One region of the Kitasatospora sp. NPDC028055 genome, then DNA from elsewhere that is predicted to be linked to it. Evidence: riboswitches for the same ligand, from Rfam matches in the RefSeq annotation. Region 1 holds a riboswitch; each other region holds the start of a gene.
What was found. Region 1 has a riboswitch for cyclic di-AMP ahead of AB0F71_RS24280 (M23 family metallopeptidase). Riboswitches for the same ligand answer to the same signal wherever they lie in the genome.
Positions count from the first base shown of each region.

Region 2: another riboswitch for cyclic di-AMP. It lies ahead of AB0F71_RS11525 (transglycosylase family protein); the one in region 1 lies ahead of AB0F71_RS24280 (M23 family metallopeptidase).
Region 3: another riboswitch for cyclic di-AMP. It lies ahead of AB0F71_RS07815 (glycoside hydrolase family 16 protein); the one in region 1 lies ahead of AB0F71_RS24280 (M23 family metallopeptidase).

Region 1 covers NZ_JBEZXE010000026.1:80,933-90,298, reverse strand. Annotated here, with positions in the region: gene AB0F71_RS24300 (hypothetical protein) at 23-778, opposite strand; gene AB0F71_RS24295 (sensor domain-containing protein) at 910-1,653, opposite strand; gene AB0F71_RS24290 (GNAT family protein) at 1,767-2,354, opposite strand; gene AB0F71_RS24285 (hypothetical protein) at 2,397-3,308, shown strand; gene AB0F71_RS24280 (M23 family metallopeptidase) at 3,364-4,230, opposite strand; cyclic di-AMP (ydaO/yuaA leader) riboswitch at 4,243-4,401, opposite strand; gene AB0F71_RS24275 (YiaA/YiaB family inner membrane protein) at 4,598-4,888, shown strand; gene AB0F71_RS24270 (alpha/beta hydrolase) at 4,991-5,815, shown strand; gene AB0F71_RS24265 (WHG domain-containing protein) at 5,844-6,422, shown strand; gene AB0F71_RS24260 (PP2C family protein-serine/threonine phosphatase) at 8,338-9,366, shown strand, end outside.
Region 2 covers NZ_JBEZXE010000007.1:145,764-155,129, reverse strand. Annotated here, with positions in the region: gene AB0F71_RS11530 (cytochrome P450) at 215-1,531, shown strand; cyclic di-AMP (ydaO/yuaA leader) riboswitch at 1,742-1,912, shown strand; gene AB0F71_RS11525 (transglycosylase family protein) at 1,914-2,681, shown strand; gene eno (phosphopyruvate hydratase) at 2,970-4,256, shown strand; gene AB0F71_RS11515 (septum formation initiator family protein) at 4,420-4,902, shown strand; partial or broken gene AB0F71_RS11510 (DUF501 domain-containing protein) at 4,874-5,389, shown strand; gene AB0F71_RS11505 (Ppx/GppA phosphatase family protein) at 5,578-6,519, shown strand; gene AB0F71_RS11500 (NAD(P)/FAD-dependent oxidoreductase) at 6,948-8,315, shown strand; gene AB0F71_RS11495 (FtsX-like permease family protein) at 8,581-9,366, opposite strand, start outside.
Region 3 covers NZ_JBEZXE010000004.1:101,320-110,685, reverse strand. Annotated here, with positions in the region: gene AB0F71_RS07825 (alpha/beta hydrolase-fold protein) at 1-794, shown strand, start outside; gene AB0F71_RS07820 (phenolic acid decarboxylase) at 913-1,248, opposite strand; cyclic di-AMP (ydaO/yuaA leader) riboswitch at 1,671-1,834, shown strand; gene AB0F71_RS07815 (glycoside hydrolase family 16 protein) at 1,837-3,135, shown strand; gene AB0F71_RS07810 (hypothetical protein) at 3,278-3,940, opposite strand; gene AB0F71_RS07805 (IclR family transcriptional regulator) at 4,113-4,910, opposite strand; gene aceB (malate synthase A) at 5,112-6,764, shown strand; gene AB0F71_RS07795 (gamma-glutamylcyclotransferase) at 6,927-7,328, shown strand; gene AB0F71_RS07790 (8-oxoguanine deaminase) at 7,678-9,063, opposite strand; gene AB0F71_RS07785 (nucleobase:cation symporter-2 family protein) at 9,133-9,366, opposite strand, start outside.

The DNA of each region.
Region 1 (9,366 bases):
GGGCAGACCCGCCCAGTGACCATTACAGAAGTTGTGCCGGTGCGGGCCCCCGTGGTCGCCCGCCGGCGGTTCGGAGCACCAGGATCCTGCGGGTGCGGCCGTCCTCGCGCGGCACCCGGCGGACCTCGCTGGCGATCCGGCGCTCGCCGAGCGCGTACCGCAGCCGGTCGAGGTGGCCGCAGCGGCGGCCCCGGCCGTCGTGCAGCGGCTGGACCCGCACCTCCCCGTCCGCGGCCGTCACCCGGACCAGCTCGGCCAGGGCGGCCAGCTGCCGCTCCGGGCCGAACAGTTCGGGGTAGGCGAAGATCAGGTAGCCGCTCAGGGTGAGCGCGAAGGCGCCGTCCGCGAAGGGCAGCCGGGGCAGCGCGGCGGCCAGGTAGCACTGCGGGTGGGCGGCCGTGTCGGCGGCGAACAGCCGACGGGCGCGGTCCCAGCTGCGCAGGTAGCGCTCCGGGCGGGCGGGGCCGCGCGGGCGGGGCGAGGGGTACAGCTGTGGGCGGGCGGCCATCGCGACGGCCATCGACGCCCGGGCGGCCAGGGCCCGGGCGGCCAGCTCGGGCGGCGGCACCGCGTACGCCGGGTCGACGGCGATCACCCGGCAGCCCAGCTCGCGCGCCTCGGCGGCCAGGCCGGACGCACCGCCCGGGCAGTCCAGCAGCGGGCCGGGCAGGGCGGCGAGCCGGGCGCGGGTCAGGCCGAACAGGGCGCAGTACTCGTCCAGCGGGCGGGAGGTGACCAGGACGTCCGGCGCGGGCACGGGGGTGGGGGCGGTCGCCACCCGGTCATCCGAACACGGGCCCGCCCCACCCGCATCCGGAGCGCGTCCGGAGCACGGGCGGGGCGGGGGCGGCGCAGGGGCGGGAGTACGTGGGAGGTGCGGGAGTACGTGGGAGGACGCGGGGCCGGGCCTCAGCGGCCGAGCAGCCCCCGGGCGGCGGCCCGGTTGACGTTGGTCAGGCCGCGGACCAGCCGCGCGGTGAGGAAGATCAGCAGCACCCCGATCGCCGAGAACGCGGCGATCTGCCAGGTGCCCTCCACGTAGTAGACGTGCCGGACGTGGTGGCTGTCGGTGAAGTCGAACAGCTGGTACCCGCGCCAGGGGGTGTAGCGCGGGAAGACCCAGTGGTAGAGCGGGTAGAGCGCCATCGCCCAGCCGAGCAGCAGGAACGTCAGCGTGAGGCAGAAGCTGAACACCGCCCAGGGGAACATCACCACCTGGTACAGCACGGCCTTCCAGCCCGCCCCGTCGGCCAGCCGCGCGGTGACCGAGCCCCAGCCGCCCGGGCGGACCTGGCGCACCGGCGCCGGGCCGGGCACGTCCAGGGCGAGCATCCCGCGCACCCGGGCCCGCTCGGCCCGGCCGAAGCCCCGGGCGGTGCTGGTCAGGGCGGCCAGCACCGGCAGGCCGAGGACGGTGACGAAGGTGCCGACGCCGAGGCAGAACAGGACGATCGCGAGGACGAAGCCGACGATCGCGACCGGCAGCCCGGTGAGCGCGTAGCCGACCTCGCGGTAGTAGTGCCCGGAGAACGGCGCCCGCCAGAAGCCGGGCGGCTCCTCGGTGCGGTGGGCCCGGGCCGGGCGGGCCCCGTCGTCGCCGTAACCGCCCGGGGCGTCCCATCCCTGACCCAGCGTGCTGCCGCTGCTGCTCATTTCCCGGTCCCCGGCCCCTCGTCGTCCTGGTCTTCCGTACGTGCTGACGTGGTCCAGTCTGGCCGGGGCGCGGCCCGGCAAACATCCGGCCGACCGGCGGATCGGCGGTGGGGTTAACCCCCCTGCGGTGGGCCGGCCGGGCCGGACCACTCGTCGGCGAGCAGTGCGTACCGGTACGAGTCGCGCCAGGCGCCGCCCTTGTACAGGTCGTGCCGGACGCGCCCCTCCAGCCGGAAGCCGAGCCGGGTGAGCACCTTGGCCGAGGCCTCGTTCTCCACGTCGACCCGGGCGGCCAGCCGGTGCAGGCCGAGCACCCCGAAGGAGAGCTCGCAGAGCAGTCCGGCGATCTCGCCCGCGTAGCCGCGGCCCCACACCGGGCGGCTCAGCACGTAACCGAGGTGGGCGGAGCGGTACTTGCCGAGGGTGAGGCTGGCGTGCGCGATCGGCAGCGCGTCCTCCGGGTCCTCGGCGTCCTCGCGCCGGACGACGGCGAGCCGGTAGACGCCCCGCTCCTCGGCCATCGCCTCCTCCAGGTAGAGCTCGAGCTGGTCCGCGCAGGTCTCGCGGTCGCGCGGCTCGAAGGGGAGGTAGCGGGTCACCTCCGGGTCGCCGTACAGCGCGTGCAGCGCGTCCACCTCCTCCGGGGTGTGGCGGTACTCGCGGAGGGCGAGCCTGGGGCCGGCGAGGCGTACGGGGACCATGGCTGCCGACCCTACCGGCGTCCGGCGGCTACCGTTCGGAACATGAACGACGAAGACCTGCGGCTCGCCCCGCGCACCAGGGCCGCCGACCTGCTCGCCTGGGCGGCCGGCCAGGACCGCGCGCCGGTGGCCGAAGCGCCGCTGCGCGCGGTGCTGGCGCTGCTGGAGCTCGGCGGGGGCAGGATGCACGACGGCTGGCCCGAACTCACCTCCGACGAGGTGGAGCACCTGCTGTACGAACGGCTCCACCTCTACGTCCAACCCGCGCCGGAGGAGGACCCGCTCGCGTACGGCGAGGCCGTACGGCTGCTGGTCGACCACCAGCGGGCGGCGAAGCGGCTCAACGCCAAGCGCCAGGAGCGGCTGCACGCCGAGGCCGAGTGGCAGGGCGAGGTCGCGGCGGGGCTGCTGCGCCGCGCCGACCTGGTGACCTGGCCCCGGCTGTACGCGGTGCTGCTGCACGCCCACGGGGTGGACGTGACGGACCCGGCGGCCGTCCGGGACTGGCTGGCCGGCTTCGCGGCGCTCGACGAGGAGCAGCGGCTGGCCGGGTACGAGGCGCTGACGCCGACCGGCTGGCTGGACGACCCGGACGAGCAGGGCTGGGGGCCGGGCCGGGTGCTGTCCGTCGGCATGGCCACCGACGGCGCGCGGCTGCTGCTGGAGCAGGGCCTGATGCGGCGCAGCTACCGCAACCTGGCCGAGCTGAACGCGCTGGGGCGCCCGATGCCGGACGAACTGGCCGGTGGCTTCGAGGAGTTCGAGGCGGCGGCGACCGAGGCGGCGCTCGACCTGCTCGGCGAGTGGACGGTGCCCGGGCTGCCGCGGCTGCTGGTGGAGGAGTTCCCGGAGCTCGCGCCGGAGCCGGGGGCGGCCGAGATCGACGCCTACCTGGCGCAGCTGCCCGCGGACGAGGAGGAGCAGCCGGAGGAGCCGGAGCTGGAGCAGGAGTGAGCTGACGTGGCAGGGCCCCGGGCGCGCCGCCCGGGGCCCTGCCGCGTCATCGGTCCTACGGGGTGAGGCCGCGCTGCTGGAGCCAGGTCTCCGGGTCGACCGGGGCGCCGCCGCCGGGGCGGACCTCCAGGTGCAGGTGCGGGCCGGTGACGTTGCCGGTCGCGCCGACCTTGCCGATCTGCTGGCCGGCGGTGACCTTGCCGGAGCCCTTGATGATCGAGGAGAGGTGGCAGTACCAGATCTCGGTGCCGTCGGGCAGGGTCTCGACGATCCGGTAGCCGTACGAGCCGGACCAGCCGGCCGAGGTGACGGTGCCCTGACCGACGGCGTAGACCGCGGTGCCGGTGTCGGCGGCGAAGTCCAGGCCGGTGTGCAGGTGGGCCCAGTAGCGGGCGCTCTGGCCGTAGTGGGCGGAGAGGTTGTAGTCCTTCACCGGCAGGGTGAGGGCGGCGGCCTTGGCCCGCTCGGCCTCCTCGGCGGCGCGCTTGGCCTCCGCCTCCTTGGCGGCGGCCTTGGCCTCGGCCTCCTGGGCGGCCTGGACCCGGGCGCCCTCCTCGGCGGCGGTGCGCTGGCTGTCGGCCTGCTGCTGGATCCGGGCGGCGAGCGCGAGGCCGGGGTCGGCGGCCAGGGCGACGGGCGTCTCGTCCGGGGCCTCGACGGCGGGTGCGGCGGCCGGGGTCGCGGAGGCGAAGCCGGTGGCACCCAGGGTGGCGGCGACGGCGGTGACGCCGAGCAGCGGGGAGGCCCCGCGGGTCTGACGCGGCATCCGGTGGCGGTTGGCCTCGGCCTCCGGGGCGAACGGCTCGGCCGGTCCGGCGGACCCGCCGTCGCGGGGCTCGGCGCCGTGCGGGCCGGGGTGGTCGAGGAGCTGGGTACCGGCTGCGGGGCCGGCCGGGTGTGCCGGAGTGTGCGTCGACGCCACGGAGGCGCGCTCCTTTCCTTCCTTCGCGCCTACCGGGTTAGCTGACGGGTTCGGAGCAGGAAGGTCTCCTACGGCCGGGCCGGAGCCCCGCCGATTCACCCCAAGGAACGTGGTTCCCCGGCTCCCTGACCTGCCCGGAGGCCGGTCGGCGGGATTAGGCGACGGCGCACGGTGCCGTCTGGGTACGGCGTTGACGACCGCGCTGCGTTATCAAACGTTAATCCTAGGACGCTCTGATTCCAAGCCATCCGCCCGGGGCCACTGTGGAACAGGTGATCGGACGTCAACGAACGACCCCTCAGCCACCGGGTCCATCTGAGTACTCCTACTCATGTGCGACCCGGCCGCCCCATCGCATCCTGGCGCCATGAGCGCACCGATGCAGTCACGGACAACGGCCGCGTACTTCGTCCAGGCCGTCCTCTCCTTCGCCCTCTCCGGCACCGCCCTCGCCGCCGGGATCGCCTACCTGCCGGTGGGCGGCTGGACCCGGGCCTTCCTCGCGATCGGCCTCCTCTACGCCGTCACCTCCTCGTTCACGCTGGCCAAGGTGATCCGGGACCGGCAGGAGTCCTTGGACACCGTCGCCCGGGTCGACCAGGCCCGGCTGGAGAAGCTGCTCAGCGAGCACGACCCCTTCCGGGTCGAGGGGGCGTGAACGGGAAGCGTCCTCGGCATCGGCCGAATGCTTGACGGCTAAGGCTATTAGCCTTAGCTTTATGGCTACAGGCAGAAACGAGCGAGCCGGCGGAGGCCCACCATGAACGGCACCAGCACCCCGAGCACCCAGTTCCTCGACGTCCCCGGCGGCCGCCTCGCGTACGACGACACCCGGCAGGGCGACGGCACCCCCGTCGTCCTCCTCCCCGGGATGCTCGACTCCCGCCACGCCTACCGGCACCTGCACCCGCTGCTCACCGCCGCCGGCCACCGGGTCGTCACCATGGACCTGCGCGGCTTCGGCGACTCCTCGATCGTCTGGGACGACTACGGGCCCGCCGCCATCGCCACCGACGTCCTCGCCCTGCTCGACCACCTCGGCATCGAACGGGCCGTCCTGGTCGGGCAGTCCTACACCGGGGCGACGGTCGTCAAGGTCGCCGGCGACGCACCCCAGCGGGTCGCCGGGATCGCCCTGATCGACGCCTTCGTCGAACACCGGGCCAACGCCCTCATGCGGGGCGTCATGGTCGTCATGGGCGCCGCCATGGTCCGGTGGCCCGGCGTCTGGGGCTTCTACCTGCGCAAGATGGCCTACCCCGGCCCCCGCCCCGCCGACCTCGACGGCTACGTCGACGGGCTCGTCGCCGCCCTGCGCACCCCCGGCCGGCGGACCGCCACCCGCGGCCACGTCACCGGCGACTCCGCACCCGTCGGCTGGTGCGCGGCCGTCCGCTGCCCGGCCCTCGTCCTCATGGGCAGCAAGGACCCCGACTTCCCGAAGCCCGAGGCCGTCGCCGACCTCCAGGCCGAGAAGCTCGGCGCCCGCAAGGTGATGATCGAAGGGTCCGGGCACTACCCGATGGCCGACAACCCGCAGGCCGTCGCCGACGCCCTGCTGCCCTTCCTCGCCGAACTCGCCTGAACCCCGCCCGTACGGAGAGAACGAAGCCATGCCCCGCGTAGGACTGACCCCCGACCAGGTCGTCGACCACGCCCTCGCCCTCATCGACGACCAGGGCGGTGAAGCCCTCACCCTCGCCTCCGTCGCCACCCGGGCCGGCGTCGCCACCCCCTCGCTGTACAAGCACGTCAGTGGCGGACTCGGCGAGTTGCGGCGCCTCATCGCGGTCCGGGTCACCGAGGAGCTCGCCGACCGGCTCGCGGACGCCGCCGTCGGCCGCAGCGGGGACGACGCCGTCACCGCCGTCCTCCGCGCCTACCAGGCCTACGCCACCGCACACCCCCACCGCTACGCCGCCCTCCCCCAGGCCCCCCAGCCCGACGACGACCTCACCCGCGCCGCCACCCGGCTCGTCGGCGTCATCGTCGCCGTCCTCCGCGGCTACGGCCTCGACGGCCCCGAAGCCATCCACGCCGCCCGCACCGTCCGCTCCCTCGCCCACGGCTTCGCCTCCCTCTCCATCGCCGGCGCCTTCCAACTCGCCGAGGACCCCACCACCACCCACGACCGCCTCATCACCACCCTCACCACCGCCCTCCACACCTGGCCCGGGACGGCCACCGCCTAGAACACGCCCCGCGGCTCAGGCCGGGCCGGCGACGCTCCCCCAGCCTTCGGCCGGGAGGTGCCCCCACCGCAGAGACCCCCGGCCGAAACCCGGGCAGCACCCCGTGAGAAAGGGGCCACCGGGCGCCCGGTGGGTGCGCCAGAAGTCGGCCCCATCGACTTCTGGCGCGAGGCAGGCCGAGAAGGGGCCTTCCGGCGCGGGCAACCGGGGCGCTGGAAAAGCGCGGCCCCACCAGGCGGGCGCCTCCGCGAGGGAAGTCGGCCCAGCCGACTTCCTGATACGCAGAAACGGCGGAGGGAGCACGGAGCTACGGGCCTCGGCGGGTGGCGGCGCCTACTGGGCTCGGGCGCGCGTCAGAAGTCGGGCGGACCGACTTCTGGTGACCGCAGGCCCAGAACGGGCCTGGCGGTGACGACCGGAACGCAGCAGCACGCAGACCAGGCAGAGGAGAACGGGCTGCGGGGCGGCAGGTGTCGGCGGGCGGGCAAGCCGGGAAGTGCCCAGGAAGTCGGCCCGGCCGACTTCTCGCGCAGCACCCCGTGGGAAAGAGGCCACCGGGCGACCGGCCGCGACTCTCTGGCCGCAGAGAAACGCGGCGGCGGCAGTGAGCGCGCCAGAAGTCGACCCCATGGACCTCTCGCGCGAGGCAGACCGAGAAGAAACCTTCCGGCAGAGGTAGCCGGGCCATTGAAAGAGTGCGGCCCCACCGATCGACGAGATCAGGCGGGCGGCCCCTCTGCGAGGAGGCCGACTCTCCCACGGGCGGGGGCTGCGCGCGAGAAGTCGGGCCGGCCGACTTCCTGTCACGCGGAAACGGCGGAGGGAGCACGGGGCTTCGGCGGAGGGCGGCGCCTACTCGGCGCGGGCGGCCGGGGCTCGGGCGCGCACCAAAAGTCGAGCGGGCCGACTTCTGGTGACCGCAGGACCAGAACAGGCCTGCCGGAGACGGCCGGAACGCAGCAGCACGCAGACCGGGCACAGGAGAACGGGCTGCGGGGCGGCAGGTGTCGGCGGGCGGGCAAGCCGGGAAGTGCCCAGGAAGTCGGGCCGGCCAACTTCCTGTTACGCGGAAACGGCGGGGGAAGCACGGGGCTCCGGCAGATGGCGGCGCCTACTCGGCGCGGGCGGCCGGGGCTCGGGCGCGCACCAGAAGTCGGGCGGGCCGACTTCTGGCGTCAGCGGGCCACCTGCCCCGAACCGTCGGGGCGAGGACACGCAGCAAGGAAACGCAGCAGCATCGGCGAACGGGGCTCGGGCGCGCACCAGAAGTCGAGCGGGCCGACTTCTGGTACTGCAGGCCCAGAACAGGCCTGGCGGAGACGGCCGGAACGCAGCAGCACGCAGACCGGGCACAGGAGAACAGGCTGCGGGGCGGCGGGGCGTGGGCGGACAAGCCGGGAAGTGCCCAGGAAGTCGGGCCGGCCGACTTCCTGTTACGCGAAACGGCGGAGGGAGAACGGAGCTACGGGCTTCGGCAGATGGCAAGCGCCTACTGGGCGCGGGCGGCCGGGGCTCGGGCGCGCGTCAGAAGTCGGGCGGGGTGACTTCTGGTGACCGCAGGTCCGGAACGGGCTTGGCGGAGACGGGCGGGGCGCAGCAGCAAGGAGACCGGGCAGGGAAGGAAAACGGGCTGCGGGGCGGCAGGCGGGGGGCTGCGCGCGGGAAGTCGGGCTGGCCGGCTTGCTGTTGCGCGGGAGCGGTGGGGGAGCACGGGGCTTCGGCAGGCGGGCGGGGCTCGGGCGCGCACCAGAAGTCGGGCGGGGGACACGGGGCTTCGGCGGACGGCCGGGGCGCAGCAGCAGGCGGACCGGGCGGGGGAGAAGGGGCTGCGGGGCGGGAGGTGGGAGGGGTTAGTGTGGCCGGGCTGACTGGTGGTCATGACAGGGGACCGCCCACGCCTTCGCGGAGGTCCCGGGTGCCCGCACTGATAGCGAGGGTGCGGCGGTGGTACGGCCGGTTGCTGGACGGGGACGTCCGGGCCGGGCGGGTGGCGCTGGGGGTGCTGCTCGGGGTGACGGCGGTGCTGGGGGTGTTGCCGGTCCTGTTGCCGTACGGGTGGCCGCCGTCGGCGCTGGTGCTGCCGGTGGTGGGTGGCGGGTTGGTGCTGCGGCGCGGGCAGTTGCGGGTGCTGGTGTGCGCGGCGCTGGCGGGCGGTCTGCTGGGGGCGGTGGTGCAGGACCCGCACGGGGTGCGGCTGGGGGTGACGGTGGTGGTGGCGGCGACGGGGGCGACGGTGCTGACCGCGAACCGCTTCCGGGACCGGCTGGGGCTGCGCGGCACCCAGGGCGATTCGATGCTGCTGGAGCTGGCGGAGCACAACCGGGCCCTGGCCCGGCTGCCGGAGCGGCTGCTGGACTGGCACTTCGACAGTGCGCTGGCCCCGGCGGGCGGCGCGTCGTTCTCCGGGGACTTCCTGCTGTGCGCCCACCGGCCGGAGGAGGACCTGCTGGAACTGGTGCTGGTGGACGTGTCGGGCAAGGGCACCCGGGCGGCGGCCCGGTCGACGCACCTGTCGGGGGCGTTCGCGATGCTGCTGGGCCGGGTGCCGCCGGAGGCGTTCCTGCCGGCGGCCAACGACCACCTGGTGCGGATGGGCTGGGAGGACGACTTCGCCACGGCCGTGCACCTGGCGCTGCACCCGGCGACGGGCCGCTACCGCCTGTTCAACGCGGGCCATCCGCCGCCGGTGCGGTTCTGCCGCCGGTCGGGCTGGGTGCCGTCGGAGCACGGCGGTCCGGCGCTGGGGCTGGTGCCGGGGGCGCCGTACCCGGGGGTGCCGGGACGGCTGGCGCACGGGGATTCGCTGCTGCTGTTCAGCGACGGCCTGGTGGAGGTGCCGGGCCGGGACCTGGACGAGGGGGTGGGCCGGCTGCTGGCGGCGGCCGAGCCGGAGGTGCGCACCCACCGGACCCAGCAGCAGCTGGTGCGGGGTGCGGCGGGGCGG
Region 2 (9,366 bases), on a different contig from region 1:
CTCACGCCTGCCGCCCGGCCAAGAGCTGGCCAAGGCCTGTCCACCCGGCGTCCACGAGCCGTCCACGGAGTGTCGGCGTCCCGCTCGCGTGCCGGTCACGGACGGTTCGCGCGGCGGTGACCTCCGGCCGGTCGCGGCGGTGACCTCCGGCCGGTGGCGGGGGCGCGTCCGCCGGTGGTCCGGGCCCGTCCGGTCCAGCGGTTACGGTCGACCCATGCCAGCTCAGCCCGAGGGCGCCCAGCCCGCCGCCCAGCCCGACCCGCAGCTCTTCACCTGGGAGTTCGCCGCCGACCCGTACCCCGCCTACGCCTGGCTGCGCGAGCACGCGCCGGTGCACCGCACCAAGCTGCCGAGCGGGGTGGAGGCCTGGCTGGTGACGCGCTACGCGGACGCCCGGCAGGCGCTCGCGGACAGCCGGCTGTCGAAGAACCCGGCGCACCACAGCGAGCAGGCGCACCGCACCGGCCGGGTGGGCATCCCGGGGGAGCGGCAGGCGGACCTGATGACCCACCTGCTGAACATCGACCCGCCGGACCACACCCGGCTGCGCCGCCTGGTGGCGAAGGCGTTCACCCCGCGCCGGGTGGCCGAGTTCGAGCCGCGGGTCCAGCAGCTGACCGACCGGCTGATCGACGGCTTCGCGCAGCGCGGTTCGGCGGACCTGATCCACGAGTTCGCGTTCCCGCTCCCCATCTACGCGATCTGCGACATGCTGGGCGTGCCGGCCGAGGACCAGGACGACTTCCGCGACTGGGCCGGAATGATGCTGCGCCACACCAAGCCGGGCCAAGCGGGCGGCCAACGCGGCGGTGTGGGGCGGGCGGTGAAGCGGATGCGGGCGTACCTGCTGGAGCTGATCCACCGCAAGCGGGCGGACCTCGGGGACGACCTGATCTCCGGCCTGATCCGGGCGAGCGACCACGGCGAGCACCTGACCGAGAACGAGGCCGCCGCGATGGCCTTCATCCTCCTCTTCGCCGGGTTCGAGACGACGGTGAACCTGATCGGCAACGGCACGTACGCGCTGCTGCGCAATCCCGGGCAGCGGGCCCTGCTGCAGGAGTCGGTGGCCCGCGGCGAGACCGCGCTGCTGGAGACCGGGATCGAGGAACTCCTGCGCTACGACGGGCCGGTGGAGCTGGCGACCTGGCGGTTCGCGACCCGTCCGCTGACCATCGGCGGGGTGGAGATCCCGGTCGGGGATCCGGTGCTGGTGGTGCTGGCGGCGGCGGACCGCGATCCGGCCAGGTTCTCCGACGAGAACACCCTCGACCTGGCCCGGAGCGACAACCCCCACCTGGGGTTCGGGCACGGCATCCACTACTGCATCGGCGCCCCGCTGGCCCGGCTGGAGGGGCGGTCCGCGCTGGCCACGCTGCTTTCCCGGCTGCCCGATCTGCGACTGGCCGAAAGCCCGGAGAATCTGCGCTGGCGGGGTGGCCTGATCATGCGTGGATTGCGCGAACTTCCGGTCGAATTCAGTCCGGAGCTCAGGTCGCCGCACGGCCTTCCTGAGCCGGCGACACGCTGACGGGGCATCCGGAACCGGCCACCAGCGGCGGTATGAACGCCCATCAAACCGGACAAAGACCCGCCGTTGGTAGGCGATCGAACACGGGCCGTAATTCTGGTGTGATGTCGGTGATATGAGCTTGTGATTCGTCTGAGGATCTGTCTAGTCTCCGTGGAGTTCGCAGCTGCGGACCTCGTGCGCGGGACGCCGAATCCTGCCCGCCGCGTCACGGGAAACCGACCAGAACCCTGGGCAGGGGCGGGGGAACCAGGTTTGTTGCCGTTCCTCCACGGCTCGGGGTGAAGCCGCCCGCGCGGAATCGATTCCGCAGACGGCGGCCGGGCCACCTCCCGGTCCGAACCCGACAGCTCACCTCGCAGGCGTGCGGAGAGGGACCTTCATGCTGTTCGTTGGAACTGGCCGTCATCGTCGTCGCACCCAGGCCGAGAAGGCCATCGCCGTCGCAGGTGTGGCCGGCGTCGGACTCGCACTGCCGCTCCTCACCGCCACCGGTGCCTCCGCCGCCCCGGCCTCCGTCTGGGACTCCGTCGCCCAGTGCGAGAGCGGCGGCAACTGGAGCATCAACACCGGCAACGGCTTCTCCGGCGGCCTCCAGTTCACCCCCAGCACCTGGAAGGCGTACGGCGGCACCGCGTACGCGGCGCAGGCCAACCAGGCCAGCAAGGCGCAGCAGATCGCGGTCGCCGAGAAGGTCCTCGCCTCGCAGGGCCCCGGCGCCTGGCCGGTCTGCTCCAAGAAGGCCGGCCTGAGCAAGGGCGGCGCCTCGGCCGAGGTGGACACCTCCTCGGACGCCAAGCCGCAGAAGCAGCAGGCCCAGCAGCAGGCTCCCAAGGCCGCCGCGAAGCCCGCCCAGTCGAAGCCGGTCCAGCAGTACGCGCCGAAGCACGCCGCGCCGAAGCAGGCCGAGAAGCCCGCCGACCCGTCGGCGCAGCAGTACGCCCCCAAGCACGCCGCCCCGCGGGCCGCCCAGGCCCCGGCCGCCACGACCGGCCACGACTACACCGTCCGGGACGGCGACACCCTGTCGGGCATCGCCACCGCCCAGGGCGTGTCCGGCGGCTGGCAGGCGCTGTACGACGGCAACCGCGGCACGGTCGGCGGCAACCCGGACCTGATCGTGCCCGGCCAGGTCCTGCACCTGGGCTGAGCCGGACCGTTTCCACGGCGGACGACACGCTGGACAGGTGACGACACGCTGGACAGGTAGGGGGCCGCGCCCGGCGGCCCCCTACGTCCGCGTCCGCCCGCCCCGGTGGGACGCGCCGGGACGAGCAGGTGAACTACCGGTGGGTAGCCGGGCCACACGGTGAGACGCAGCCCAGGCCGACGTGGCCCCGGGAGCCCGGGCGGTTAGGCTCTGGTCGTAACGACTCCGCAATCGTCCGGCCGACGGCACCACCCGCAGCCGGACCCTGCTTCCGCAAGGAGATGCTTCGTGCCGTCCATCGATGTCGTCGTAGCCCGTGAAATCCTCGACTCCCGCGGCAACCCCACGGTCGAGGTCGAGGTCGGCCTCGACGACGGCAGCACGGGTCGTGCCGCTGTTCCGTCGGGTGCCTCGACCGGCGCCTTCGAGGCGCTCGAACTGCGCGACGGCGACAAGAACCGCTACTTCGGGAAGGGCGTGGAGAAGGCCGTCCTGGCCGTCATCGAGCAGATCGGCCCCGAGCTGGTCGGCTACGACGCCACCGAGCAGCGCCTGATCGACCAGGCCATGCTCGACCTGGACGCCACCCCGGACAAGTCCTCGCTCGGCGCCAACGCCATCCTGGGCGTGTCGCTGGCCGTCGCGCACGCCGCCTCCGAGGCCAGCGACCTGCCGCTGTTCCGCTACCTGGGCGGCCCGAACGCGCACGTCCTGCCGGTCCCGATGATGAACATCCTCAACGGCGGCTCGCACGCGGACTCCAACGTCGACATCCAGGAGTTCATGATCGCCCCGATCGGCGCGGAGTCCTTCTCCGAGGCCGTCCGCTGGGGCGTCGAGGTCTACCACACCCTCAAGGGCGTGCTGAAGGAGCGCGGCCTGTCCACCGGCCTCGGCGACGAGGGCGGCTTCGCGCCGAACCTGGACAGCAACCGCGAGGCCCTGGACCTCATCACCGAGGCCATCCAGAAGGCCGGCTACGTGCCCGGCCGCGACATCGCGCTCGCCCTGGACGTCGCCGCCTCCGAGTTCTACGAGGACGGCGCCTACCAGTTCGAGGGCAAGGCGCTGACCTCCGCCGAGCTCATCGAGTACTACGCCGAGCTGGTCGCCTCCTACCCGCTGGTCTCCATCGAGGACCCGCTGGACGAGTCGGACTGGGACGGCTGGAAGGCCATGACCGTCAAGCTGGGCGACAAGGTCCAGCTGGTCGGCGACGACCTGTTCGTCACCAACCCGGCCCGCCTGGCCAAGGGCATCGAGACCGGCACCGCCAACGCGCTGCTGGTGAAGGTGAACCAGATCGGCTCGCTGACCGAGACCCTGGACGCCGTCGAGCTGGCCCAGCGCAACGGCTACCGCTGCATGATGTCGCACCGCTCCGGCGAGACCGAGGACGTCACCATCGCCGACCTGGCCGTCGCCACCAACTGCGGCCAGATCAAGACCGGTGCCCCGGCCCGCTCCGAGCGCGTCGCCAAGTACAACCAGCTGCTGCGCATCGAGGAGATCCTCGACGACGCCGCCGAGTACGCCGGCCGCGGCGCCTTCCCGCGGTTCAAGCACGAGGGCTGAGCACGCCCGGGCCGGGCGACGTCCGGCCCGGCCGCCGGGGGCCCGAGGCCCCCGGTAGCGCACGCCTGACCGGTGCCCCGCCGCTCACCCCGTAGGGTGGACGGCGGGGCACCGTCGCGACCAGGAGGGGATACGGGAGATGGCTGGCTGGAGGATCCCGGGCTTGGCGGCCCGGCCTCGGTTCACGAGCCGGGCGACCGTCCTGGTCCTGGTGCTCTGCTCGCTGGTGGCGATCCTGGCCTACCCGACGCGGCAGTTCATCTCCCAGCGCGCCGAGATCTCCGCCCAGCGGGCGAAGGCCGACCACGCGCGCCAGCAGGTCGACCAGCTGCGCCGGGACAAGGCACGCTGGCAGGACCCGGAGTACGTCAAGGCGCAGGCCCGCGCCCGGCTGCACTACGCGGTGCCGGGGGAGACCCCGTACATCGCGGTGGACCCGGCCGGTCCAGCCGCCCAGCCCTCCGCCCCGGCCGGTTCGGCCGCTCCCGCCGCCGACGCGGCCGCCGGCCCGGCGAAGGCCGCCAAGCCCTGGTACACCAGCATCTGGGACTCGGTGGACGCCGCCGACACCGTCGCGCTGGCTCCCGCCGCACCCCGTCCGCTCCCCCCGTCCTCCGTTGGAGACCCCACCCCCCATGACCACTGAGAACCACCCCGCCGTCTCCGACGCCGACGTCGCGGCCATCGCCGCCCAGCTCGGCCGGGTGCCGCGCGGCCTGCGCGGCGTGGCGCACCGCTGCCCCTGCGGCAACCCCGACGTCGTGGAGACGGCCCCCCGGCTGCCGGACGGCACGCCGTTCCCGACGCTGTACTACCTGACCTGCCCCAAGGCCGCCTCGCTGATCGGCACCCTGGAGGCGGAGGGTGTGATGAAGGATCAGACGGCCCGGCTCGCCGAGGACCCGGAGCTGGCCGCCGCCTACCAGAAGGCGCACGAGGACTACATCGCCCGGCGTGACGCGATCGAGGTGCTGGAGGGCTTCCCGAGCGCCGGCGGCATGCCGGACCGGGTGAAGTGCCTGCACGTGCTGGTCGGCCACTCGCTGGCGGCCGGAGAGGGCGTCAACCCGCTCGGCGACGAGGCGATCGGCATGCTGGAGGACTGGTGGGCCAAGGGCCCGTGCGTCTCCCCGGCCGAGGTCCAGGCCGCCGGTGAGCGGGTCGCCCGCAACCGCGCCAAGGACCAGGACCACGAGGCCGTGATCGCGGCCAAGCAGCAGAAGGCCGCCGAGCGGGCGGCGAAGAAGCGCGCCGCCGAGGAGACCACGGCGGGTCAGGAAGCCGCGGCGGCGCAGGACGCGGCGGCGGAGCAGGAGTCCGAGTGAGCACGACCCGGGTGGCCGCGATCGACTGCGGCACCAACTCGATCCGGCTGCTGGTCGCCGACCTGGACCCGGAGACGGGCGAGATCACCGACCTCGACCGCCGCATGATCATCAACCGGCTGGGCCAGGGCGTCGACCGCACCGGCCGGCTGCACCCGGACGCGCTGGAGCGCACCTTCGCCGCCTGCCGGGAGTACCGGGAGGTCATCGCGGGCTTCGGCGTCGGCCCGGAGCGCACCCGCTTCGTCGCCACCAGCGCCTCCCGGGACGCCGAGAACAGCGACGAGTACGTCAAGGGCGTGCGCGACATCCTGGGCGTCGAGCCCGAGGTGGTGAGCGGCGAGGAGGAGGCGCACCTGTCCTTCGTCGGTGCCACCAAGGAGCTGGCCGGCGGGCAGTTCCCCGCCCCCTACCTGGTCTTCGACCTGGGCGGCGGCTCCACCGAGTTCGTGCTCGGCGGGGCGGAGGTCCAGGCGGCGCGCTCGGTGGACATCGGCTGCGTGCGGCTGACCGAGCGGCACTTCGGCGGCGCCGAACTGCCCTCCGAGGAGCAGATCGCCGAGGCCCGGGCGCACGTGCGGGCCGAGCTGGACAAGGCCGAGGAGGTCGTCCCGCTGACCGGTGCGGCCACCCTGGTGGGCCTGGCCGGGACGGTCACCACGGTGTCCGCGATCGCCCAGGACCTGCCCGCGTACCAGTCGGAGCGGATCCACCACTCCCGGATCAGCCGCGAGCGGGTCGCCGAGATCGCCCGCGAGCTGCTGGCCGCCACCCACGCCGAGCGCGCGGCCATCCCGTCGATGCACCCGGGCCGGGTGGACGTGATCGCGGCGGGCGCGCTGGAACTGCTGGAGATCATGGACCGCACCGGCGCCGCCGAGGTGGTCGTGAGCGAGCACGACATCCTGGACGGCATCGCCTGGAGTACGGCCTCCTGACCACCCTCAGGCCTTACCCCACCGGCCCCGACGCCCCTTTCGGGGTGCCGGGGCCGGGGCACGCCCGGGTGCGTGCGAGAACCTTCGTGAATTTCTTCACATGGCGATCCAGCCTTTCGTCGCACCCCGTGGCCCGCTACGCCCGAATTGTGAGACCGAAGGCCCTCCGGTCGAACGGCCCCTTGGATCGCAGGTCAGGGCTCGTCCGAGGTTTGAAAATCGAAATCACGAGCGGGAACCCGGGCGCTGTACGGATCGTTGCTGCTCAGCCGGGTAGTGCTCCGGCGCACGTTCGCGGGGGGCTGTCGAGGGTCGTGAGCCGGTGCGCCGGGCCGGTTTTTGTGGGCGCGGAGTGTAGCACGGGGTGTCCATGAGCTTGTGACCGGGCTCACGAAGGCTGCTCCGGACGGTGCTGGATACTTTCGGATATGAGCACCACGGAGCGTCCTCGCATCCTCATTGTCGGCGGTGGTTACGTCGGCCTGTATGCCGCGATGCGCATCCTCAAGAAGATGCGTTACGGCGAAGCGACCGTCACGGTCGTCGACCCGCGGTCGTACATGACGTACCTGCCCTTCCTCCCCGAGGCGGCCGGCGGCAACGTCGCGCCCCGCAACCTCGTCGCGCCGCTGCGCAAGACCCTCAAGCAGGCGGAGGTGCTGACCGGGTCCGTCACCGGCATCGACCACGCCCGCAAGGTCGCGACCATCCAGCCGGCGGCCGGCGACAGCTACGAGCTGCCCTTCGAGTACCTGGTCGTCGCGACCGGCTCGGTCTCCCGCACCTTCCCGATCCCGGGTCTGGCGGAGAACGGCATCGGCATGAAGACGGTCGAGGAGGCCATCGGCCTCCGCAACCACGTCATGGCCCAGCTCGACAAGGCCGAGTCCACCTCGGACGAGGAGGTCCGCCGCAAGGCCCTGACCTTCGTCGTCATCGGCGGCGGCTTCGCCGGCATCGAGACGGTCGCCGAGGTCGAGGACATGGCCCGCGACGCGGCCAAGCTGTACAAGACCGTCAGCCGCGACGACATGCGCTTCGTCGTGGTCGAGGCGGCCAACCGCATCCTCCCCGAGATGGGCCCGGACCTCGGTCTGTGGACCAAGGAGAAGCTCGAGGAGCGCGACATCGAGGTCTACATCGAGACCTCGATGGACTCCTGCGTCGACGGCCACGTCGTGCTGAAGAACGGCCTGGAGATGGACGCCGCCACCATCGTGTGGACGGCCGGCGTGAAGCCGAACCCGGTGCTGGCCAACTTCGGCCTGCCGCTGGGCCCGCGCGGCCACGTCGACACGGCGCCGACCCTCCAGGTCCAGGGCTTCGACTACGTCTGGTCCGCCGGCGACAACGCCCAGGTCCCGGACCTCGCCGCCGGCGAGGGCGCCTGGTGCCCGCCGAACGCCCAGCACGCCTGCCGCCAGGCCGTCGTCCTCGGTGACAACGTGATCTCCGGCATGCGGGGCTTCCCGCAGAAGGAGTACAAGCACAAGAACCTGGGTGCGGTCGCCGGTCTCGGCCTGCACAAGGGCGTGGCGATCCTCTTCGGCAAGTACAAGCTCAAGGGCCGTCCGGCCTGGTGGTTCCACCGCCTGTACCACGGCGCGATGGTCCCGACCTTCAACCGCAAGGTCCGCGTCTTCACCGACTGGACCCTCGCGATGTTCCTCAAGCGCGAAGCGGTCGGCCTCTCCCAGATGGAGAACCCGCAGCTTCCGATCCAGGAGGTCACGCCGCCCACCAAGCCCGTCGAGGCCGCCAAGCCGGCCGCCGACAAGGAGCTCGCCAGCAAGTAAGCGACTGGACCCCGGTGTGGGAGCGCCGGGGTATGAGTCGGAGGCCCTCCGCCCGGCAGTGTCGCCGGACCACGACCTCCGTGGTGCTCAGCCGGCCGTGCGACCGGGCGGAGTACAGCAGTAGTGGAGCCCCTGCCGAGAACCCTCCGGCAGGGGCTCTTGCTGTGCCCCGTGGCGGCTCCTGCTGTGCGCAGGAGCGGGCCTGCCCCCGGTCGCGGGTGCGACCGGGGGCGGGCGGCGGCGGGCGGACCCGGCCGACGGGGCGTCAGTCGGTCTTGATGCTCGACAGGATGTCCAGCTTGGCGGCCCGGCGGGCCGGCCAGATCGCGGCCACCAGGCCGACCAGCCCGGCCAGGCCCAGGAACAGCGCCAACTGGCCGTACGGCAGGACGGTGGTCAGCCCGCTCAGGCTGGACTTGAGCGTCCCGTTGATCGCCCAGGCGATGAAGCAGCCGAGCAGCAGGCCGATCCCGGCGCCGAAGAGCGAGATCACCACCGACTCCAGCCGGACCATCCGCTTGATGCCGCTGCGGTCCAGGCCGATCGCCCGCAGCATCCCGATCTCGCGCTTGCGCTCGAAGACCGACATGGCCAGGGTGTTGATCACACCCAGGACGGCGATCAGGACCGCCATGCCCAGCAGGCCGTACATCAGGTTCAGCGCGAAGGTGATGACCTGGCTGAACTCGTCCCGGACGTCCTGCTTGGACTTGACCTCGATCACCGGGTTGGCGCCGGTGGCGTCCTTGATCGACTGCTTGAGCCCGGCGGTGGCGCCGTCCTTGCCCTTGACCAGGACCTGGCGGATGTCGGGCTTCGGGTCGTGCTTGGCGACCTCGCTGTCGGCCAGCAGGACCGAGCCGAGCACGCCGCCGTTCTCGTACACGCCGCCGACGGTGAGCCGGCCGGTGGAGTCGTCCGGGTAGGACACCTCCATCGTCGAGCCGGTGGTGACGTGGAACTTGGTCGCGACGTCCTGGTCCACCAGCAGCTGGCCCTTGCCGAGGGCCGCGGCGGAACCGCTGGTCAGCTTGATGTCGGCGATCTGGTC
Region 3 (9,366 bases), on a different contig from region 1:
TCCGGATCGACGGCAAGGAGAGCCGGCTGTCGACCGAGGGCTACGTCTACCTTCCGCCCCAGTACTTCCAGCCCGAGTACGCGCAGAAGCAGTTCCCGGCCGTGATCGTCAGCACCGGCTTCCCAGGAATCGCCGAGAACCTGATCACCCGCTTCAACTACCCGGGCGCCGCGCTCAAGCTGCTGCAGGAGGGCCGGATGCAGCCGACCGTCATGGTCCTGATGCGCCCCTCGCCCGCGCTGCCGCAGGACACCGAGTGCGAGGACATCCCCGGCGGCGCCCAGTCCGACACGTACTTCACCAAGGACGTCCCGTCGGCGATCCAGGCCAGCTACCGGGTCTCGACCGACCCGCAGGCCTGGGCCTTCATGGGCAACTCCACCGGTGGCTACTGCGCGCTCAAGCTGGCCATGCGCCACCCGGACGTCTTCCCGACCGCCGTGTCCCTCTCCGGGTACTACGAGGCGGCCGACGACCCGACCACCGGCGACCTCTTCGGCGGCAGCAAGCAGCGCCGCAACGAGGCCGACCTGATGTGGCGGTTGAAGAACCTGCCGCAGCCGAACGTCTCCGTGCTGCTGGCCGGCACCAAGAAGGGCGACGGCAACTACAAGCAGGACACCGAGGCGTTCATCGACGCCGCGAAGAGCCCGATGAAGGTCTCCTACAGCATGCTCGAGAACGGCGGCCACAACTTCGAGACCTGGAGCGCCCTGCTGCCGTCCTCACTGGAGTGGCTGTCCCAGCACCTCAAGGTCCCGAACCAGCCGGGCCACCCGGGCCAGACCGTCTGACGGCGCCGCCCGCGGAACGCGCAGGACACGCAGGACACGCAGAACGCACGGAACACACCGAACACACCGACCCCCCGGAAGCCGCGGCTCCCGGGGGGTCGGTCCGTTTCGGCGCCGGTCAGGCGACCCGCTCCAGCGTCCCGGTGTGCAACTGGCCGACCCGGCCGCCCTCGCCCTCGAAGGTCCAGAAGGCCCGTACGGTCAGCGCGTTGAGGTCCATCACGTGGCTGACGGTGATCCCGCTCTGTTCCGTCCAGCTGACGAAGTAGATCTCCGGTGCGACCTCGGCGACGTGCAGCCGCACGTCCTCCCACTGGCCCGCCGACTCACCGAGGCCCTCCCAGCGCAGCCGGGTGCCGTCGGCCGAGTAGGAGTTGCGGAAGGCCGCGCCGTTGTCGGCCCGGAAGACGTAGGTGCGGCCGGCGAAGGCGGGCAGGGGCGCGGGCGCGGTCATGGTGGGGCGGAACCTCTTCTCCGGAACGGCGGACGGGTCGTACGGCTCTGGTCGGTGCTCTTGTGCACCGTGGAAAATCCCAGGGCTCCAATTTATCCGACCGGGCGGATACGGGCGGCTCCACGCCACGGATGTCACGGTTCGGCGGTCACGGTTCGGCGGTCACGGTACGGTCCGCCACCGTCGTACCGCGTACAGTGTGCGGTCGGCAGTCCGGGCGGGCCGGACGGGGGGACCGGGCGGCGTCGACTCCGGTGATCAACTCGGCCACCACGCAGCGTCGTTGATCGACACCACTGTGAGCTGTGCGACAACCGGCTTGATCAGGTTGTCCGTCCACGGATGGCCTGCCTAGCCTGCACTCGTCGTCCGCCGTCGCGGACCCCGCCGCCGGGACGCCGAGTCCCGTCCACCCGCCGGCGAGTACCCGAGCACCACAGCGGACGGGAGCGGGGGAACCAAGGTCAGCGCCCGGCCCGTACGCACCAGCGTGCGGGTCGCGGCTAGGGGTGAAGCCGCTCCACAGGCGGCCGGGCAACTGCAGCCCGAATCCGACAGCTCACCTCGCAGGCGTCGCAGAGGATCCCCATGCACCAGCCTGCCCGGCGCCGTCGCGCGCCCCGCCACGCCCGTCCGTCCCACCGCGGCCGCAACGCCGCCCTCGCCACGACCGGGGCGCTCGCCATCACCGGCGCCGGCCTGCTCGGCCTGCCGTCCGTCTCCGGCGCCCAGGCCGCCACCGGCCCGACCGTCACCCAGGACCGGCTCGCCCCCGCCACCATGGTCGCCGGCAAGGCCGGCACCGCCTCGCTGGCCCTGCACTCCTCGGCCTGCTTCACCGCCAAGACCGTCGGCGTCGGCGTCCGTGACGCGCGCGGCACCAACCTGGACTTCCCGGGCAACGCGAGCAACGTGCAGATCTGCCCCGGCGGATTCAACTACACCAGCGCCGCCCGCACCCTGGCCGCCGGGACGTACACCCAGTTCGGTTTCTGGCAGGACCTCGGCGGCGCGTGGCACAACCTGCCCTCGCAGCAGCTGGTGGTCTCGGCCACGGGTACGCCCACGCCGGCCCCCTCCCCGACGGCGACCCCCACCGCGACCCCCACGGCGACCCCCACGGCGACCCCCACCGCGACCCCGACCAGCACCCCGACCGCCACGGCCACCCCGACGACCCCGGCGCCGTCCTCCCCGATCGCGGGCAAGTCGCTGACCTGGTCCGACGAGTTCAACGGCCCGATCAACTGGGGCCAGCGCTGGGTCGGTGACAAGAGCACCTCGTACAAGTACGGGAACCACAACCCGGACGACAACAAGCTCGACTGGCTGAACAAGAACAACGTCACCGTCGGGAACGGCGTCGCCACGTTCACCGCCACCCCGGGCGGCCCCACCCTGGAGAACGGCAAGCAGTCCTGGAACACCGGCTTCCTGACCACCGAGGGCTCCGCCGAGGGCTTCCAGGTCAAGACCGGCGACTACGCCGAGACCCGGGTCAAGCTGCCCGCCGGCACCGGCGCCTGGCCCGCCCTGTGGACCTGGAAGAACGGCAACGGGGAGATCGACTCCTTCGAGTACCACCCCGACAACCCGAACCTGCTGGAGCTGACCAACCACGTCAACCCCGGCAACCCCGACTACTACACCGATGCGAGCGCCGTCGCCGCCGACCAGTGGGTGACCATCGGCACCTACTACGGCGCCAACTCGGTGGACTGGTACGTCAACGGCGTCAAGGTGTTCTCGGACGGCAAGGGCGTCGGGGCCAACTTCTCGGCGTACCTGATCCTCAACCTCTCGGTGAGCGCCGGCAAGTACCACCCGGCGCCGCAGGGGAACGCCCCGATCACCATGGCCGCCGACTACGTCCGCGTCTACCGGTGACCGCGTCTGCCGGTGACCTCGTCTACCGGTAACCACCTGTACCGGTGACCACGTCTACCGGTAACCACGAGCCCGCCCCACCGGTCACCGGGATCCGGCAGCCGCTCGCCGGCGGCCGGTGACCGGTGGGGCGATCCGGCCGTCAGCCCTGGGTCGTCTCGACGACCCGAATGTCGAACGGCTCCCGGTGGCGGATGCCCCCCGGGTCGTCCGCGCTGCGCACCTCGACCGAGCCGCCCGCCAGGACCCCGAGCGGCAGATCGGGGGAGAGCACGACCGGGACGAGGGCGGTCGCGCTGCGCCCCTCCTTCAGCCCGGGGCCGAAGACGCAGCGCACCTGCCTGCCGCGTGCGACGACCTCACAGTCCGTTGGGTAGAACGGGGGGGCCGCGGTGACCCCGTTCGGGAGGGTGACCGTCACCGTGAACGGGGACACGGTGGTGTCCGGGCCCGCGTTGGCGACGAAGGCGTGAATGGTGGTGGTGCCGCCTGGCGACGCCGGGTCCGGGTCGATCCGGACCACCTCCAGGTGCGATGCGGACGGCTTGGCCACCACGGCCGGCAGCGTGGACGCCTCGGGCGCACCCGGCGCGACGACCCCAAGGTCCGGGCGTGGCACCGGGTGCCGCACCGCCCAGGACGGGCCGGCGGCCAGTGCGGCTGCCGCGCAGCCCGCCGTCACCGCCGCGACCCATCCGGCCCGGCCGCCCCATCCGACCTGGCCGACCCATCCGGCCCGGCCGATCAGGCCGATCCGGCCGAACCCCCTGCGCCCCGCGCCGCCCCGTACTCCGTGCTGTGCCACGCCGTTCACCCTGTTCCCGTGCTCCGGCGGCCCGCGCCGTCGCGGGCCGCGTCCGCCCCAGGGTGTCCGAGCCGCCGACGCGGCGGCGCCACAACTCGCCCACCGCCACTCGAACGGCGGGGCGCCGACATCGGCCCGATCGCTCTTGTCGAGGAAGGCTGTTGACTGATCGTCAGGGTGCCAGGACCTGCCCGAGCCGGGCCGCGATCTGGTGCATCACCGGTACCAGTGCAGACGCCCCGGCCTGTTCCTCCAGTGCCCGGATCCGGGCCTCCGGGCCGGACACCGAGAGGGCGGTGGGCGTGGGGGCGCCCGGGACGGCGAGGGCGATGCAGCGGACGCCGATCTCCTGCTCCTGGTCGTCGACCACGTACCCGCGCTCGCGCGCCTCGGCGAGCTGGTCCATCAGCGCCTGCGGGTCGGTGAGGGTGTACTCGGTGTGCGCGGGCAGCGGGTTGGGGCCCAGGACCGCACGCGCTTCGTCCTCGGGGAGCTGGGCGAGCAGCGCCTTGCCGACGCCGGTGCAGTGCGGCTGCACCCGTCGGCCGACCTCGGTGAACATCCGCATCGAGCGCCGCGACTGCACCTGTCCGACGTACACCACCTCGCCGCCCTCCAGCACCGCCAGGTTGGCGGTCTCGCCGGTGGCCTCCATGAGCTCGGCCAGGTACGGGCGGGCCCAGCTGCCGAGCAGTCGGCCGGCCGTCTCGCCGAGCCGGATCAGCCGGGGGCCGAGGGTGTAGCGCCGGGCGGTGTCCTGGCGGACATAGCCCTGCTGGACGAGGGTACGAACCAGTCGGTGGATGGTCGGCATCGGGAGGCCGGAGCTGGTGGAGAGCTCGCTGAGGGTGGCCACGCCACTCGAGTCGGCCAGCGCCTCCAGGAGTTGGAAGGCGCGCTCGACGGACTGCACGCCGCCGCTCGCGCGGTCGGCGCCTGTCGTCGATGCTGTGTCGGGGGTCGCAACCACCGGCGTTCCCTTCGCTGTCGGGGAGGAGTAGAGTCCCGGCGACCTCTTCAACAAACCGTTGAAATTCTGTATCGCGGAAACTAGTCTCCACCTTACAGAATCGAATCCGCCGACAGGCGGGTAACGATCGAGGAAGTACCCGAGGAAGTTCCCACCGGAGCTCCCTTTGCCAGGCTCAACCGTCTTAGGAGTGTCCTGCTCATGGCTGCAGATCAGGGGCCCGTCGGCGCCTCCCCCGCCGCTCCGGTCGTCACTGTCGCCGGACCGCGCGTCCATCGGGCCGAGGAGGTGCTCACCCCGGAGGCGGTCGCCTTCGTCGTGGGCCTCCATCGCGCCTTCGAGGGTCGTCGACAGGAGCTCCTGGCGAGGCGGAAGAGCCGACGGGCCGAGATCGCCCGCACCGGCACGCTGGACTTCCTCCCCGAGACCGCCGACGTCCGGGCCGGCGACTGGAAGGTCGCCGAGGCGCCGCGCGCCCTCCAGGACCGCCGGGTCGAGATCACCGGGCCCACCGACCGCAAGATGGTCATCAACGCGCTCAACTCCGGGGCGAAGATCTGGCTCGCCGACTTCGAGGACGCCACCTCCCCGACCTGGGAGAACGTGGTCAGCGGGCAGGTCAACCTGATCGACGCCTTCGAGGGCCGGATCGACTTCACCAGCTCGGCCGGCAAGGCCTACACCCTCAGGCCCGCCGCCGAACTCGCCACCGTCGTGGTCCGCCCGCGCGGCTGGCACCTGGACGAGAACCACCTGCTGGTCGACGGCGTCCCGGTGGCCGGCGCGTTCGTCGACTTCGGCCTGTACTTCTTCCACAACGCCGCCCGGCTCATCGCCAAGGGCGCCGAGGACCCCAACTCCGGCCCGTACTTCTACCTGCCGAAGACCGAGAGCCACCTCGAGGCCCGGCTCTGGAACGACGTGTTCACCCACGCCCAGGCCGAGTTGGGCATCCCGTACGGCACCGTCCGGGCCACCGTCCTGATCGAGACCATCACCGCGGCCTTCGAGATGGACGAGATCCTGTACGAGCTGCGCGACCACGCGGCCGGCCTCAACGCCGGACGCTGGGACTACCTCTTCTCGATCGTCAAGAACTTCCGCGACGCCGGCGAGCACTACATCCTGCCGGACCGCAACAGCGTCACCATGGCCTCGCCGTTCATGGCCGCCTACACCCGGCTGCTGGTGCAGACCTGCCACAGGCGCGGCGCCCACGCGATCGGCGGCATGGCCGCGTTCATCCCCAGCCGTAGGGACCCGGAGGTCAACGCCGCCGCGCTGGAGAAGGTCAAGGCGGACAAGGACCGCGAGGCCGGCAACGGCTTCGACGGCTCCTGGGTCGCCCACCCGGACCTCGTCCCGGTCGCCCGGGCCTCCTTCGACGCGGTGCTCGGCGAGCGGCCCAACCAGAAGGACAACCCGGGCCCCGCCGAGCCGGTCACCGCCGCCGAACTGCTCGACATCGCCGGCGCCGGAGGCACCTGCACCCGGGCCGGGCTGCACAACGCCGTCCAGGTCGGCGTCCGCTACATCGAGGCCTGGCTGCGCGGGCTCGGCGCGGTCGGCATCTTCAACATGATGGAGGACGCTGCCACCGCCGAGATCTCGCGTTCGCAGATCTGGCAGTGGATCCACAACGGGGTCGTGCTGTCCGACACCGGCGAGAAGGCCACCGCCGAGCTGGTCCGCACCCTGGTCGCCACCGAACTGGCCGAGCTCCGCGCTGAGTTCGGCGACGAGGCCTACCGGGCAGGCCGCTGGCGCGAGGCCGCCCAGCTCTTCGAACAGGTCGCCCTGGCCGAGGAGTTCGCGGACTTCCTGACCCTCCCCGCGCTTCCCCTGCTGGGCTGAGCACCAATCTATCCGTCGGCGCCACCGCTGCCGCCTGCCGGGTCGTAGCAGTTCCGCCGCCCTTTGCTCCGTTCCGTACGGCGACGAATCCACCTGTCCTCTCGTCGCCGTGCGGAACGGTCTTTTTCTTTGTACGGCCTTTCCCTTCTGAGGAGTTCACCGATGGCACGCATCTTCTTCAACGGCCAGGCGATGGTCGGCGGACCGTTCCACGACAAGGTCGCCGACGCACTGATCGGCCCGGCCCGCACCGCCCCCGGCTACCGCTTCTTCTCCATCGACCACAGCGGCGGGACGGACGTCTGCCCGGGGCTGCTGGCCGACCCGTCCGTCGACACCGCGATCGAGGGCGAGCTGTACGAGATCAGCCTGGAGCGCCTGCGGGACGTCATCCTGCCCGGCGAGCCCAGGGAGTTGGAGCTCGGCGTGATCGAGCTGGAGGACGGCTCCGCATGCTTCTCCATGCTGCTCGCCCGCGGCGAGGTCGAGCGCGGGGTGCACCGCGAGATCACCCACCACGGCGGCTGGCGGGCCTACCTGGCGACGCTGGGGCGCACGGCCTGACGGGCGGGCGGCCGACGGCGTTGGGACGGATGACGGCGAACAGGTAACAGATAACAGAAGACAGATAACAGCGAACGGATAACAGATGATGAAAGTTGTCACCTGTCATCCGTTCGCTGTTATCTGTTCGTTCGCCGCTTCGCCCAAGCTCCCCGCTCCCCGCCCCGGGCACGCCCCTGCTCCCCGCCCCGGGCACGCCGCGGCCCCGAACCCTCGCCGTGGGTTCGGGGCCGCGGTCCGTACACCCTGGCGGGTGTACGGAGTCCGGGTCACGCACCGTCCCTGGGCGCGCTCCGGAACCAGTGGGCCGGGCGGGCCGGAGGGCAGCTCCGGCCCGCCCGGCGGGCCGTCAGACGGGCCGGGAGGCGAGCTCCTTGGCCGCGCGGGCGCAGGCACGCGCGATCCGGTCCTCGTTGACGGTGGTCAGCTCGCCCTTCTCGACGACGGCGTTGCCGTCGACGAACAGGGTCGCCAGCGGCGGCAGCGCGCCGAAGGTGAGGGCCGCGACCGGGTCGGCGATCGAGGAGTGCATGACCCCGTCGATCTTCCACAGGGCCAGGTCGGCCAGCTTGCCGGCCTCGATGGAGCCGATCTCGTTCTGCCGCCCGAGCACCCGGGCGCCGCCCATGGTCCCCAGCCGCAGCGCCTGGCGCCCGGTCAGCGCGGTCGGGTAGCCGTGCAGCCGGTTGATCAGCAGCGCGTTGCGCAGCTCGGTGCCCAGCTCGCCGGACTCGTTCGAGGCGGTGCCGTCGACGCCGAGCCCGACCGGTACGCCGGCCTTGAGCATGTCGGGCACCCGGGCGATCCCGGCGGCCAGGCGGGCGTTGGAGGAGGGGCAGTGCGCCACGCCGGTGCCGGTCTCGGCGAACTTGGCGATGTCGGAGTCGTTCATGTGGACGCAGTGCGCCATCCAGACGTCCTCGCCGAGCCAGCCGACCGACTCGAAGTAGTCGGTCGGCCCCATCCCGAACAGCTCCTTGCAGAACTGCTCCTCCTCGGCCGTCTCGGAGCCGTGGGTGTGCAGCCGGACGCCCTTGCGGCGGGCGAGTTCGGCGGACTGGCGGAGCAGGTCGGTGGAGACCGAGAAGGGCGAACAGGGCGCCAGCGCGACGTGCAGCATCGAGCCGAAGGAGGAGTCGTGGTAGCGGTCGACGGCGGCCTCGGAGGCGGCCAGGATGTCGTCCAGCTCCTCGACGGCGTGGTCCGGCGGCAGTCCGCCGTCCTTCTTGCTGCGGTCCATCGAGCCGCGCAGCGCGGTGAAGCGCAGGCCGAGCTCCTGGACGGCCTCGATCGAGGCGCCGAGGACGTCGCCGCCGTCCTTGGGGAAGACGTAGTGGTGGTCCGAGGCGGTGGTGCAGCCGGACTTGAGCAGGGCGGCGGCCGAGCCCTGGCTGGCGGCGTGCACGAGCTTGTCGTCGATCCGGGCCCAGGTCGGGTAGAGGGCGACCAGCCAGTCGAAGAGGATGTTGTCCTGGGCGAGGCCGCGGGTGATCCACTGGTAGAAGTGGTGGTGGGTGTTGACCAGGCCGGGGGTGAGCAGGTGGCCCTCGCCGTTGATCCGGCGCACCACGTTGTCCAGCCACGCCGGGGCGGGGCCGTTGCCGACGGATTCGATCCGGTTGCCGAGGATGACCACGTGGCCGCGGGCGTACTCGGTGTCGACGGCGTCGACCGTGGCGATCGCGACGTTCTCGATCACGATCCGCTGGTCGGCGGGTGGGGGCTGGACTGCCATGGTGTCACTCCTATGGGGGAGGGCCAGGAGGGGCGCGCACCGAGTGGTTTGCGCCCCTGCCCGGACCGGTCAGTACGGTGTCGCCGTCGGCACCGTCGCGCCGGGGGCCTCGCCGGATCTGGACTGCGATTCGGACCGGCGGGCGGTTCCGACGTGGTGGAACAGCAGGTTGAGCAGGACGGCCATCACGCAGCCGGCCGAGATCCCCGAGTGCATCAGGGTCCGGACCGCCTCCGGGAAGGCGTCGTAGAAGGTGGGTACGGCGATCGGGACGATGCCGACACCGAGCGAGACCGACACCAG